3 regions of the Stutzerimonas sp. R40042 genome follow, and region 1 is predicted to be linked to each of the others. Evidence: predicted binding sites of a transcription regulator. Region 1 holds the regulator's gene; each other region holds the start of a gene.
The links. Region 1 encodes FliA, which starts transcription of late flagellar genes. Its sites were predicted from a motif close to CTAAAGTTTNNNNNNNNNNNGCCGNTAA; they were not measured.
Positions count from the first base shown of each region.

Region 2: a site for FliA is predicted at 2,694-2,721, ahead of OUY36_RS11960 (methyl-accepting chemotaxis protein). Genes of this name have one in related genera too.
Region 3: a site for FliA is predicted at 2,719-2,746, ahead of OUY36_RS18465 (methyl-accepting chemotaxis protein). Genes of this name have one in related genera too.

Region 1 covers NZ_CP113258.1:2,932,635-2,936,789, forward strand. Annotated here, with positions in the region: gene OUY36_RS13775 (chemotaxis protein CheA) at 1-595, opposite strand, end outside; gene OUY36_RS13780 (protein phosphatase CheZ) at 607-1,401, opposite strand; gene OUY36_RS13785 (chemotaxis response regulator CheY) at 1,425-1,799, opposite strand; gene fliA (RNA polymerase sigma factor FliA) at 1,874-2,599, opposite strand; gene fleN (flagellar synthesis regulator FleN) at 2,617-3,444, opposite strand; gene flhF (flagellar biosynthesis protein FlhF) at 3,536-4,155, opposite strand, start outside.
Region 2 covers NZ_CP113258.1:2,543,834-2,547,988, reverse strand. Annotated here, with positions in the region: gene OUY36_RS11970 (hypothetical protein) at 1-50, opposite strand, end outside; gene OUY36_RS11965 (hypothetical protein) at 193-462, opposite strand; gene OUY36_RS11960 (methyl-accepting chemotaxis protein) at 863-2,497, opposite strand; gene OUY36_RS11955 (undecaprenyl-diphosphate phosphatase) at 2,846-3,676, shown strand; gene OUY36_RS11950 (ABC-F family ATPase) at 3,740-4,155, opposite strand, start outside.
Region 3 covers NZ_CP113258.1:3,904,286-3,908,440, forward strand. Annotated here, with positions in the region: gene OUY36_RS18460 (TatD family hydrolase) at 1-584, shown strand, start outside; gene OUY36_RS18465 (methyl-accepting chemotaxis protein) at 594-2,624, opposite strand; gene ampE (regulatory signaling modulator protein AmpE) at 2,891-3,727, opposite strand; gene ampD (1,6-anhydro-N-acetylmuramyl-L-alanine amidase AmpD) at 3,743-4,155, opposite strand, start outside.

The sequences.
Region 1 (4,155 bases):
CCTTGCCATGCAACTGATCGAGCAACGACTCGAACTCATCATCGGTGATTTCGTCAGCCACGGTGCCTGTATCGGCGGATGCCAGCGGCTCGACAGCGGGCGGTTCGATCGCATCCAGCAGCTGCTCGAAATCGCTGTCGGCGCCTTCGCTCACAGGCTCGGCGATCGCCTGGGGCGCTGCGGCGGCAGGTGCTTCGTCGTCGGATGCAGGCTCGGCCAGACGGGCCAATGCGGCCAGCAGTTCCGGCGAGGCAGGAGTAGGTTCGACGCGTTCACGGACCTGGCTGAACATCGCGTTCACGGCGTCGAGCGCCTGCAGAACGACGTCCATCAGTTCGGAATCGACTCGACGCTCACCCTTGCGCAGGATGTCGAAGACGTTTTCGGCAATGTGGCAGCATTCCACCAGCTCATGAAGCTGAAGAAAGCCCGCACCGCCCTTGACCGTATGGAACCCGCGAAAAATCGCATTGAGCAACGCCATGTCATCGGGGCTGCTTTCCAGCTCCACGAGTTGCTCGGACAATAGTTCGAGAATCTCGCCGGCCTCTACCAGGAAGTCCTGGAGAATTTCTTCATCGGCGTCGAAGCTCATATTCACTTCCCCTAAAAGCCCAGGCTTGAAAGCAGATCATCGACATCGTCCTGGCCGGAAACGACGTCTTCACGCATATCGGCATGCATCTGCGGACCTTCACCATTGGAAGGCGATTTTTCTTGTTTTTTCTTCTCTTGCTCGGCGCGCATGGCATCACGGTCGTGCTGGATGCCAGCCACGCGGTCGACCTGCCCCGCCATCAGGACGAGATTGAGCAGATTGCTTTCAAGCTCGGTGATCAGTCGGGTGACACGCTTGATGACCTGGCCGGTCAGGTCCTGGAAATCTTGGGCCAGCATGATTTCGCTGAGGTTCTGCGACAGCTGGCTACCATCGTTCATGCTGCGCTTGAGGTACTGGTCGATGCGCTTGACCAGCCCACGGAACTGTTCAGCATCCATTTCGCGGCGCATGAATCGCTGCCAGTCGGCCGTCAGGCTCTGGGCCTCGTAGCTAACGTAGTTGACCAGCGGCGCCGATTCCTCCACCAGATCCATGGTGCGGTTGGCGGCCTTCTCGGTCATCTCCACCACATAGGACAGGCGATCGGTCGCGTCGGTGATCGGTGACGGATCGCCGCCAGTGGCACAGGTATCCATCTCGAGTTTGACGATGGCGTTGTGCAGCTCGCGGGTGAGCTTGCCGACTTCCTGATAGAGACTGTGATTACGCGCCTGGCTGAGTTCATTGAACATCTGCGTCGCTTCATCGAAGCGGCCCTGCTGCAGGCTTTCAATCAACTTAGGGGCGTTGGCCTTCAGAGTCGCTTCGAACTCTGCCAGGCTCTGATCTGCTTGCGTCATAGTGCCCTCGCGGCGTTGCTGCTTCAGCCGTTGACGCGCTCGAAGATCTTCTCGATCTTCTCCTTGAGCACCTGGGCAGTGAAAGGCTTGACCACATAGCCGTTTACGCCGGCCTGTGCCGCCTCGATGATCTGGTCGCGCTTGGCTTCGGCAGTGACCATCAGCACCGGCAGGTGCTTGAGGCGCTCGTCGGCACGCACGGTACGCAGCAGATCGATACCGCTCATGCCCGGCATGTTCCAGTCGGTGACGAGAAAGTCGAAGCTGCCGCTCTTGAGCATCGGCAGCGCGGTGGTGCCATCGTCCGCTTCGGCGGTGTTGGTGAACCCCAGGTCACGCAAGAGGTTCTTGATGATTCGTCTCATCGTCGAGAAGTCATCGACGATGAGGATTTTCATGTTCTTGTCCAAGTCGACCTCCGTAAGTCCCAAAATGCCTCAGCAAACCGAGCACGTCATACCGCAAACAATCGTCAATTGGCGCGCCATTCACCGAGGCGCGCACGCAGGCGCGCCGCACACTGGCTATGCAACTGGCTCACACGCGACTCGCTGACTCCCAGCACCTGACCGATTTCCTTCAAGTTCAGCTCTTCGTCGTAATACAACGACAGCACCAGCTTCTCGCGCTCCGGCAGGTTGGCGATGGCTTCTGCCAGCGCCAACTGGAAACGTTCGTCCTCCAGATCGCGGAAAGGCTCGGGGTGCGTGCTGCCGGCATCCTCCTGCAGCTCGCCATGCTCGCCTTCCTGCAGCAGGTCGTCGAAGCTGAACAGTCGGCTGCCGAGGGTATCGCCGAGGATGCTGTAATACTCATCGAGACTAAGCTTAAGTTCGGCCGCAACTTCATGATCTTTAGCGTCACGACCGGTTTTCGCTTCGATGGCGCGGATCGCCTCGCTGACCATGCGCGAGTTGCGATGCACCGAGCGTGGCGCCCAATCGCCCTTGCGCACCTCGTCGAGCATGGTGCCGCGGATGCGGATGCCGGCGTAGGTTTCAAAACTGGCGCCCTTGCCGGCGTCGTACTTCTTCGCTGCTTCCAGCAGTCCGATCATTCCAGCCTGGATCAGGTCGTCCACCTGCACACTCGCAGGCAGACGCGCCAGAAGGTGGTAAGCGATACGCTTGACCAACGGCGCGTACTGATCGATCAGGCGATATTGAGCATCCTTTGCCTGAGCCTTGCTGTAATACATAGCGGATCCGGCACCTGTCATTCGTGGCTTTCTGAAGCGGGACTGATGAGGCGCTCGACGAAGAATTCGAGATGGCCGCGCGGGGTAGCGGGCAACGGCCAGGTATCGATCTTCTGCGCAATGGCCTTGAAGGCCAGCGCGCATTTGGAGCGCGGATAGGCTTCATAGACGGCACGCTGCTTTTGTACCGCCTTGCGTACGGCCTCGTCGTAGGGCACGGCGCCGACATACTGCAGCGCCACATCGAGAAAACGCTCGGTGACCTTGGTCAGCTTGGCGAACAGGTTGCGACCTTCCTGGGGTGCATGCGCCATGTTGGCCAACACCCGGAAACGACTGATGCCGTAGTCACGGTTGAGCAATTTGATCAGAGCATAGGCATCGGTGATGGACGTGGGTTCATCTGTGACGACCAGCAGCACTTCCTGCGCGGCACGCACGAAGCTGACCACCGAATCACCAATACCGGCCGCGGTATCGATGATCAGCACGTCCAGCTCATCGCCCAGCTCACTGAATGCCTGGATCAGACCGGCATGCTGCAGGGACGACAGCTGTACCATGCTCTGCGTCCCGGATGCCGCGGGCACGATACGGATACCGCCGGGGCCCTGAATCAGCACATCGCGCAGATCGCACTCACCGGCGATCACATCGGCCAGGGTTCGCTTGCTGGTCAGGCCAAGCAGGACGTCGACGTTGGCCAGACCCAGGTCGGCGTCGAGCAACACCACACGCCGGCCCAGATCGGCCAGCGCCAGCGCCAGATTGACCGACACGTTGGTCTTGCCGACGCCACCCTTGCCGCCGGTCACCGCAATCACCTGTACGGGATGCATACCCATGTTCACACGCCTATATCTTGCTGGGGCCATACGGCCGGCGATGCGCCCGCATGGCACGCATCTGGTTCATTCTGGTACCGCACTCGCTTGATCATCCGGCCCGCCGTGACGAGCCGTTGTACAACCCGGCGAACATGTCCGCCATGGCCTCTTCGCTCGGCTCCTCGCCTGATTGCAGGCTTACCGCACGGCTGACCAGCTGGTGGCTACGGGGCAGATGCAGGTCATCCGGAATCCGCGGGCCATCGGCGAGGTAGGCTATCGGCAAATGCTGGCTGATCGTGAGACCGAGCACATCGCCGAGGCTGCCTGCCTCGTCCAGCTTGGTCAGGATACAACCCGCCAGGCCGCAGCGACGATAGTTGTGCCATGCCGCCTTGAGTACCTGACTCTGGCTGGTCGCCGCCAACACCAGATAGTTCTTGGATTTCACACCGCGATCCGACAGCGCTTCGAGCTGCTTGCGCAAGGTCGGATCGCTGGCCGGCAGGCCGGCGGTGTCGATCAGGATCACGCGCTTGCGGGCCAGCGGCGCCAGCGTCTTGCTCAATGGCTGGCTCGGGTCGATCTGCAGCACCGGTACGTCGAGGATACGCCCAAGCGTCTTGAGCTGCTCCTGCGCGCCGATCCGGTAGTTGTCCATGCTCGCCACGGCGATGTTCTGTGCGCCGTACTTGAGTACGTAACGGGCCGCGAGCTTGGCCAGGGTGG
Region 2 (4,155 bases), 390 kb from region 1:
AGCCCGCAGCTTTGCCATTGATCGTTGACGTAGGCTTCTGCACCTTTCATGGGTCTCTCCTGTTATGTCCGTTGCTGTTGAGACCGTTAAACAGCCGAATGGATCAGTCGAGATCACCAGGGCAGCCCAACCGCCGGACATGAAAAAAGGCCTGGAGCGCGTGCCGCAGGCCTTCGTTCGGGCGAGCCATGCTTATTCAGGCATGTGCCAAGGGGAGAAGTGGGCGCCGTCGCGGCTGAGTTGCTCGCGAGTCTGCTCCAGGGTTTCACCGAGCTTCACAGGATCGGTGAAAACGCTGCTGGACATTTTGCAACGACCCAAGAGGCGGGCTTCGTCGCGATCGACAACGGTGATGCTGACTTCGCCGTTTCCTTCGGGCAGCGTCCAGGCAACGCACTGGAATGGTTTGAACGCGCGGTCGGTGATCAGAAGGGCTTCATTGATACGCAGCGGGGTGTGCATGGGGCATGTCTCTCTGTGTGATACCCAAAATACCTGCAGCCAAGCTCGTTGGCATTGGCCTTACATTGCAGTTGATGTACCCAGAGGACTGATGAGTCACATGCGAGTTCGAAAAAATTTGAAGGCCTTTGCAATTAGCCAAAGGTATAACGTTGACGCATGGTCGGCCGGGGGCTCCAGGTTCGATCTAAACTCTTGTCACTGCTGGAGAATTTCACTGGCGAGGTGAGGGAGGTGGGCTTGCTAGGCCGCAGTGGGAAAAGGCCCGTGCGACAACCTGTCGCGAGGGGAGATGTTGAGGTTAGGCTGGCGCCTGCTTGCTGATGGTGCAAGCGGGAGGGGGCACTGCTTCAGTAGGGTGCCGGCGGTCCCGCTCGCACGAGGACCGCCGGGTGGGGGATCAGACCCTGAACTGACTGAGCAGGCGATTGAGCTGGCTGGCGAGTTCGCCCAGACGCTTGCCCGCCTCACTGGACTGCTCGGCTGCCAGCGTACTCTCTTGCGCCAGGCCGGCGGCCTGGGTCACGTTCTGGTTGATCTCCTCGACCACATGGGACTGCTGCAGGGTGGCGCTGGCAATCGAAGCGTTGACGCCCGACAGGTTGCGCAAAGCCTGAGCGATCTCGCCAAGACTTTCGCCAGCCTGACTGGCCTGCTCGACAGTGAGCTGCGAGGCCCGGTTGCTTTCCATGATGACGTTCACGGCTGCACCTGAATTCTTCTGCAGGCGCTCGATCATGCCTTGGATCTCCGCTGTCGACTGTTGTGTCCGCTGAGCCAGCAGACGCACCTCGTCGGCTACCACGGCGAAGCCACGGCCCTGCTCGCCAGCTCGTGCAGCTTCGATTGCGGCATTCAGTGCCAGCAGGTTGGTCTGCTCGGCGATGGAGCCGATGACCTCGAGAACGGAGCCGATCTTGGTGGTTTCATCGGCCAGCGACTGGATCACGTCCACCGCCTGGCTAATCGTTGCCGACAGCTCATCGATCTGTTGCAGGCTCGTCTCGATGTTGCGCTGGCCGAGCCCGGCCTGGTTCTCTGCTGCGCCCACTTCGCTCGACGCGTGTTCGGCGTTCTTGGCGACTTCCTGCACTGCGTAGGTAACCTCGTTGACTGCCGTGGCCACCTGTTCCATTTGCAGCATCTGCTGCTGGCTCTGTTCGTGGGTCTGGCTAGAAAGCTCGCTGAGCGAGCGCGAGGATTGATCCAGGGCTCCGGCCGTTTCGAAAAGCTGACCGACAACGGTACGCAGTTTTTGGGTGAATCGGTTGAAATCTCGGCCGAGCGTGGTCAGCTCATCATTGCCCGACACATCCAGTGTGTGGGTCAGGTCGGCTTCGCCGCTGGCGATATTGGCCATCGCCGCCATCGTGTGGCGCAGCGGCGCAACGATACTGCGGATCAGGATGGCGACCACCACGGCCATGATCGCGGCGATGAACAGACCGATGATGGAAAAGCGCGTCACGTAGTTCCAGAACTCCTGCTCCACGTCATCGACGTAGATGCCTGAGCCGATGATCCAGCCCCAGGGCTTGAACAGTTGCACATAGGAGATTTTCGGCACCGGATTCTCTTCGCCGGGCTTGGCCCACATGTAGTCGACCAGGCCTGCACCGTCACGACGAGCGATGGCGACCATCTCGTTGAACAGCTCCTTGCCTTCCGGATCCTTGATCTTCGAAAGATCCTGGCCGTCGAGCTTGGGCTGCATCGGGTGCATGATCATGGTCGGGCCGAGATCGTTGATCCAGAAGTAGTCCTGGCCGTCATAGCGCAGCAGCCGGATCTGCTCCATGGCGGCACGTTGCGCCTCGGCAGTACTCATCGCACCGCTGGTTTCCAGCTTGCGGTAGTGCTCGAAAACACCGGCGGCCGCTTCAACCACGTTACGCGTCGCCTCCTGCTTGCCTCGGTACAGGTCGGAGCGAACCTGCTGGATCATCAGCAGGCCGAGGATGAACAGCATGGCGATGGCGACCACGGGGATCAGCCAGAGGCGCTTGCTGATAGGAACATTGCGCAGCAGATTCATGAATACGGCTCCTGGAGGTGTCTTTCTTATCGTTCTTGTCTTGTGGTGGCTCGGACGATGCTTGGTTTGTTGCAAGTGGTAGCGCCATGCTGGTGACGACAACCACCTGAGCCTGTGCCCGCTCAAGCAACCAATGGCTCGCCTGTCAGCTGCGTGCGGCCTGCTGGTTAGAGCCGGACAATGGCTTCTAAGTAGCTTTTCGGCCGCTTGTGACTAAAAATGAGCCCGCGCTTCGTCTGCCGTGGAATTTAGTTCCCCGCGGCGAGTCAGAACAGCGTTTCGATGGCTTTGTGATATATACCTTGGTTGCATTCATGTGCGATGAGTGGCATCGCTTTTGGGGAGTAGATGGATCTTTGGATTGCGGTTCAGGCACTGATTCTGGGCGTAGTAGAGGGAATAACCGAGTTTCTTCCGGTCTCCAGTACCGGCCACCAAATCATCGTCGCGGATCTGATCGGCTTCGGCGGTGAACGCGCACTGGCTTTCAATATCATCATCCAGCTCGGCGCGATCCTCGCAGTGATCTGGGAATATCGGCGCAAGATCATCGATGTGGTGGTCGGCCTGCCTAGGGAGCGCCAGGCACAGAAGTTCACGGCCAACCTGCTGGTCGCCTTCATGCCGGCTGTGGTGCTTGGCGTGGCCTTTGCCGATCTGATTCACGAATACCTGTTCAACCCGATCACAGTGGCCACCGCGCTGGTCATCGGTGGCATCGTCATGCTCTGGGCCGAGCGTCGTGATCACGCGATCCGCGCCGAGACAGTCGATGACATGACCTGGACGCTGGCCTTGAAGGTCGGTTTCGCCCAATGCCTGGCGCTGGTGCCGGGCACTTCGCGGTCGGGCTCGACGATCATTGGTGGACTGCTGTTCGGCCTGTCGCGCAAAGCCGCCACCGAGTTCTCGTTCTTCCTGGCGATGCCAACCATGGTCGGCGCTGCTGTCTATTCCGGCTACAAATACCGCGAACTGTTCCAGCCGGGCGACTTCGCCGTGTTCGCCATCGGCTTCGTTACCTCGTTCATTTTCGCCATGCTGGCCGTGCGAGCGCTGCTGAAGTTCATCGGTAACCACAGCTACGCTGCGTTCGCCTGGTACCGGATCGGTTTCGGTCTTTTGATCCTGGGCACCTGGCAGCTGGGGGTGATCGACTGGAGCACGGCAGTCGGTTAGAGCCACCCATGAAACGAAAAAGCCCCGCGGATGCGGGGCTTTTTCATTTCATGCGCGAGGGTTTCAAACAAGCACGCCCTGGCTGCGCAGATAGTCGTCGTAGCTGCCGCTGAAGTCGGTCACGCCGTTCTCCGACAATTCGATGATGCGCGTGGCCAGGGAGCTGACGAACTCGCGGTCGTGGCTGACGAAGATCAGCGTGCCCGGGTAGTTCTCGAGTGCTAGGTTGAGTGCCTCGATGGATTCCATGTCCAGGTGGTTGGTTGGTTCGTCCATCACCAGCACGTTGGGCTTCTTCAGGATCAGCTTGCCGAACAGCATGCGGCCCTGTTCGCCGCCGGAGATCACCTTGACCGATTTCTTGATCTCGTCGTTGGAGAACAGCATGCGGCCCAACGTGCCGCGCACCAGTTGCTCGCCACCCTGGGTCCACTGGCCCATCCAGTCGAAGAGGGTGACGTCGTCCTCGAAGTCCTCGG
Region 3 (4,155 bases), 970 kb from region 1:
TGTTCCTCGACGAACATCAGGACGCCCATGTCGAACAGCTGCGCGACTGGCTGGAGCGCTTGCGCGGCGAGCCGAAGCTCTGCGCCATCGGTGAGATCGGCCTGGATTACTACATCGACAATCCGGACGTCGAGCGCCAACAGCAGCTGCTCGAAGCGCAGCTGGCGCTGGCCGCGGAGTTCTCGTTGCCGGTATTGCTGCATGTGCGCCGTGCCCATGCGCCGATGATCGCCACGCTCAAGCGCTACAGGCTCGAACGTGCCGGCGTCGTGCACGCGTTCAGCGGCAGCTGGGAAGAGGCACAGGAGTATCTGCGGCTGGGCTTCAGACTCGGCCTCGGCGGCGCCGGCACCTGGCCACAGGCACAGCGGATGCATCGGGTGCTGCGACAGCTGCCACTGGAGGCCATCGTGCTGGAAACCGATGCGCCGGACATCCCGCCGGCCGGGCATGCCGGCGAGCGCAACAGCCCGGAATTGCTGCCGGAAATCTGCCAACGCCTGGCCGACCTCAAGGGCATCGCCCCCGAAACGCTGGCCGCGGCCAGCTATCGCAACAGCTGCGAACTGTTCGGCTGGCGCTGAGCCGGCCCGTCAGACGCGGAAGGCGGCGATCAGCTGCTGCAGCTGGCCGACCAGCTGGCTCAATTCGCGGCTCGCCTGCTCGGTATGCCCGGCGCCTTCGGCAGTTCGCTGCCCGGCTTCGTTGATGGCGACGATGTTGCGATCGATGTCATGCGCCACCGCCGTCTGCTGCTCGGCAGCCGCGGCGATCTGCTGGTTCTGATCGACGATCAGCCCCACCGCGCCGAGGATATTCTCCAGCGCCTGCTCCACCTGTGCCGACTGCCCGACCGTTTCCTCGGCCAGCGCATGACTGGCATGCATGGTCTTCACTGCAGCGCCGACGCCGTTCTGCAGGCGCGAAATCATCTGCTCGATTTCTGCGGTGGACTTCTGCGTGCGTTGCGCCAGGCCACGCACCTCGTCGGCAACCACGGCGAATCCGCGGCCCTGCTCGCCGGCCCGCGCCGCTTCGATGGCGGCATTGAGGGCCAGCAGGTTGGTCTGTTCGGCGATCGCCTTGATCACGTCAAGGACCTGGCTGATCGCCTTGCTGTCGCCAGCCAGCTGGTTGATCACCTCCACCGATTGTTCGATCTCGCTGGCCAACCGCTGGATGCCGCCGACCTGCGCGACCACCAGGGAACGGCCGCTGACGGTTTCCTCGTTGACGCTCTGCGCGCTACCCACTGCGGCCTCGGCGCTGGTGGCGACCGCCTGGGCGGTGGCCGACATCTCGTTCATCGCGGTGGCCACCTGTTCGATCTGGCCACGCTGTTCGGATACCGTCTGGTTGCTCTCGCCGGATACGCTCTCCACCCGTCCGGCCTGGCGCTCCACCTCGGCAACGGTATGGCCGACGCGCTCGATCAGTTCACGGATCTGCGCCACGGTAGTGTTGAACACCTGGCCCAGCTCGCCGAGCTCATCGCGGCTCTGTACCTGATAGCGCGCGGTCATGTCGCCGGCGGCGACCTTGTCCATGATCCTGCCGAGACTGTGCAACGAGGCGCGCGTCGAAGCGTAGAAGCCGGCATACAGGTAGGCCACCAGACACAACACCACCGCCAGGGCCGAGAGCAGCAGCGTCATCAGCAGGCGCTTCTGTTCCAACCGTTCGGCGAGTTCCACATCGAGAAATGTCAGGATGGCGTCGTTCAGCTCGTAGGTCTTGGCCATCTCGGCGCTGATGCGCTCGTAGAACTGTTCCCATGGCTGGTCCAGCGCGTCGGCCATGATCACCTCGTCCTGCAGGATGTCGCTGCTCGCCTGCAGGGACTCGCGGCTGGCCGTAGCGAAAGCGTCGAGCCGGGTTCGCGCGGCCTGGCTCGCGCCGAGGGCGTCCTGCAACTGTGCGGCGTACTGCGCCTGCTGCTTTTCCAGTTCCAGCACGAGGTTGTCCAGCGTATTGCTGGCATCGGAGTTCAGGTAGCCCTGGCCGAAGGTGTAGGAGCCCACCGCACGTCCTTCGCCGAGCGATGCGCTGATGGCCGGGGTTACCGTGGTCAGCAGCTCGGCCAGCTGACGCACCTCACGCTCGAGATCCTGGCTGAGGCCGGACTGACCGGCGACGAGCTTGATCATCACCTGCGACTGGCCCAACAGCGTCTCGGCCATGGCCGCCTTGGACTGCAGCGATTGCTCGGCCTGGGCAGCCCGCAGACCAGCCACCAGTTCGTCGCGCCGGGCATTGAATTCGGCCACCTGCTCGGGCGCATCGCCAACGGGGGCCAGCGCCTGCAGCTGCGCCGTCAGCTCGCTTTCGACACGGTTCAGACGCGTCTGCAACGCCTCGACATTGCCGGTCTGGCCGATGATCGACTCGATGTGCACGAGGTCTTTCCAGTCCTCCATGCTGCGCCGCACCTGCAGTGTCGAGCCGAGCAGCTCGAGACTCTGCAACTCGTTGCGGGTACCGACATACGCTCGGTACGAATCGCGCACCAGGTAGTAGTTGCTCAGCAGCATGGGAACGAAGAACAGGACGCTGACCAGACTGAACTTCATGCCGAAGCTCAGGCGGTTCATGAACGCGATGGCGGGATACAACAGGCTATTCACACGACGTCTCCCAATTTTATTGGTATTGGCTTGCACGCAATTGCAACGCGCAGCAGGGCTCGTCAGAGAGTGGCATCTGCCCGGGTTATACGGGATATCGGTATGGGCTTTTGTAACTTAAGGTAATGGCCAAATCATGGCCAGCAGTTCTGTATTGGATAGGCACCCGGCGAGGCGTCTGGCTCAAGGGTTCCAGCGATTCGACAGGCAAACCTCATACAGCGGCGTTATGGAGGTCCATCAGCGCCGCCGCTGGCGGATAAGGCTCAGACGAGGATCGTCCAGACCGCGATCACCGCGTACCAGAACACGCGTGTGCGCACCAGCAACGCCGCGATCCCGTCGAGCCGCGCGATGCCCGCCTCACCCTCGGTCGCAGGAGGCAGATCGGCGGCCAGCGGACCGGCATCGGCCAGCAGGCGCCGGGCCGGCACGTCCCAGCTCAACAGCTCATGCAGCAGCGCTCGGTTGACCGCGACGAAGTTGCCGACCAGGGCGAAACTGCCGAGCAATACGCGTACCGGCAACCAGTCGAAGGCATGCCGCAGCTGCTCGGCCCGCTCGCGCAGCCCTTCGAGTTCGGCGTGCTCGGCGCACAGCGCCAGTAGTCGATAGGCCAGTGCCGCCATCGGCCCGAGCAGCAGGTACCAGAAGATCACCGCAAAGAAACCCTCGTAGCTGCGCCACAGCAGCCAGGTTTGTACCGCCGATAACAGGCTCGGCGGGTCCTGCGCCTGCAGGCCGGCGTCACGCTCGGCCGCCAGCGCGGCTGCCTCCTCATCACCACGACGCCAGGCATCGCGGAACGCGCCGAGTTCAGCCTTGGCATGGCCGCGGCCGAGGCTGTAGAGCAGCACCAGCAAGTGCAGTGGCAGGCTCAACCAGCCGTAGGCCAATGGTTCCAGTGCGACCAACAGCAGGCCAAGCAGCAGTACGGGAATCAATACCAGCAAGGCCAGCGCCAGCCAGGGAGCGCCGCGCAAGCGCGGGCTGGCCTCGGCCTGGCGCAGGCGCGCCAGCCAGGGGCGGTCGTACTGCAGCCGTGGTCGCCAATCGGAGAATTTCTCCACCAGCAGCACGAGCAGAATCACCAGAAAGCTCATCGCCGTTTCCTTTCGTCAGCAGGTAATTGAGGCGGCACGCAAGCGCTGCCAGTCGAAGGCCGGTCCGGGATCGGTCTTGCGCCCCGGCGCGATGTCGCTGTGGCCGCACACCCGCTCCGGCGTGATGCCCGGATAGCCGCTCTGCAGCATCCGGCATAGCGCGATCAGCGCCTGGTATTGCGGCTCGCTGAACGGCTGGTCATCGGTTCCCTCCAGCTCAATGCCGATGGAAAAATCGTTGCAGCTCTCGCGACCGTCGAAGCAGGACACCCCGGCATGCCAGGCCCGGTCCAGACAGGAGACGAACTGGGTAATCGAGCCATCACGCTCGATGAGAAAATGTGCCGAGACCTGCAGTTCGGCGATTTCCTCGAAGAAGGGGTGTTCGTCGCGCTGTAGGCAGTTCTGGAAGAACTGTTGGACCCTGC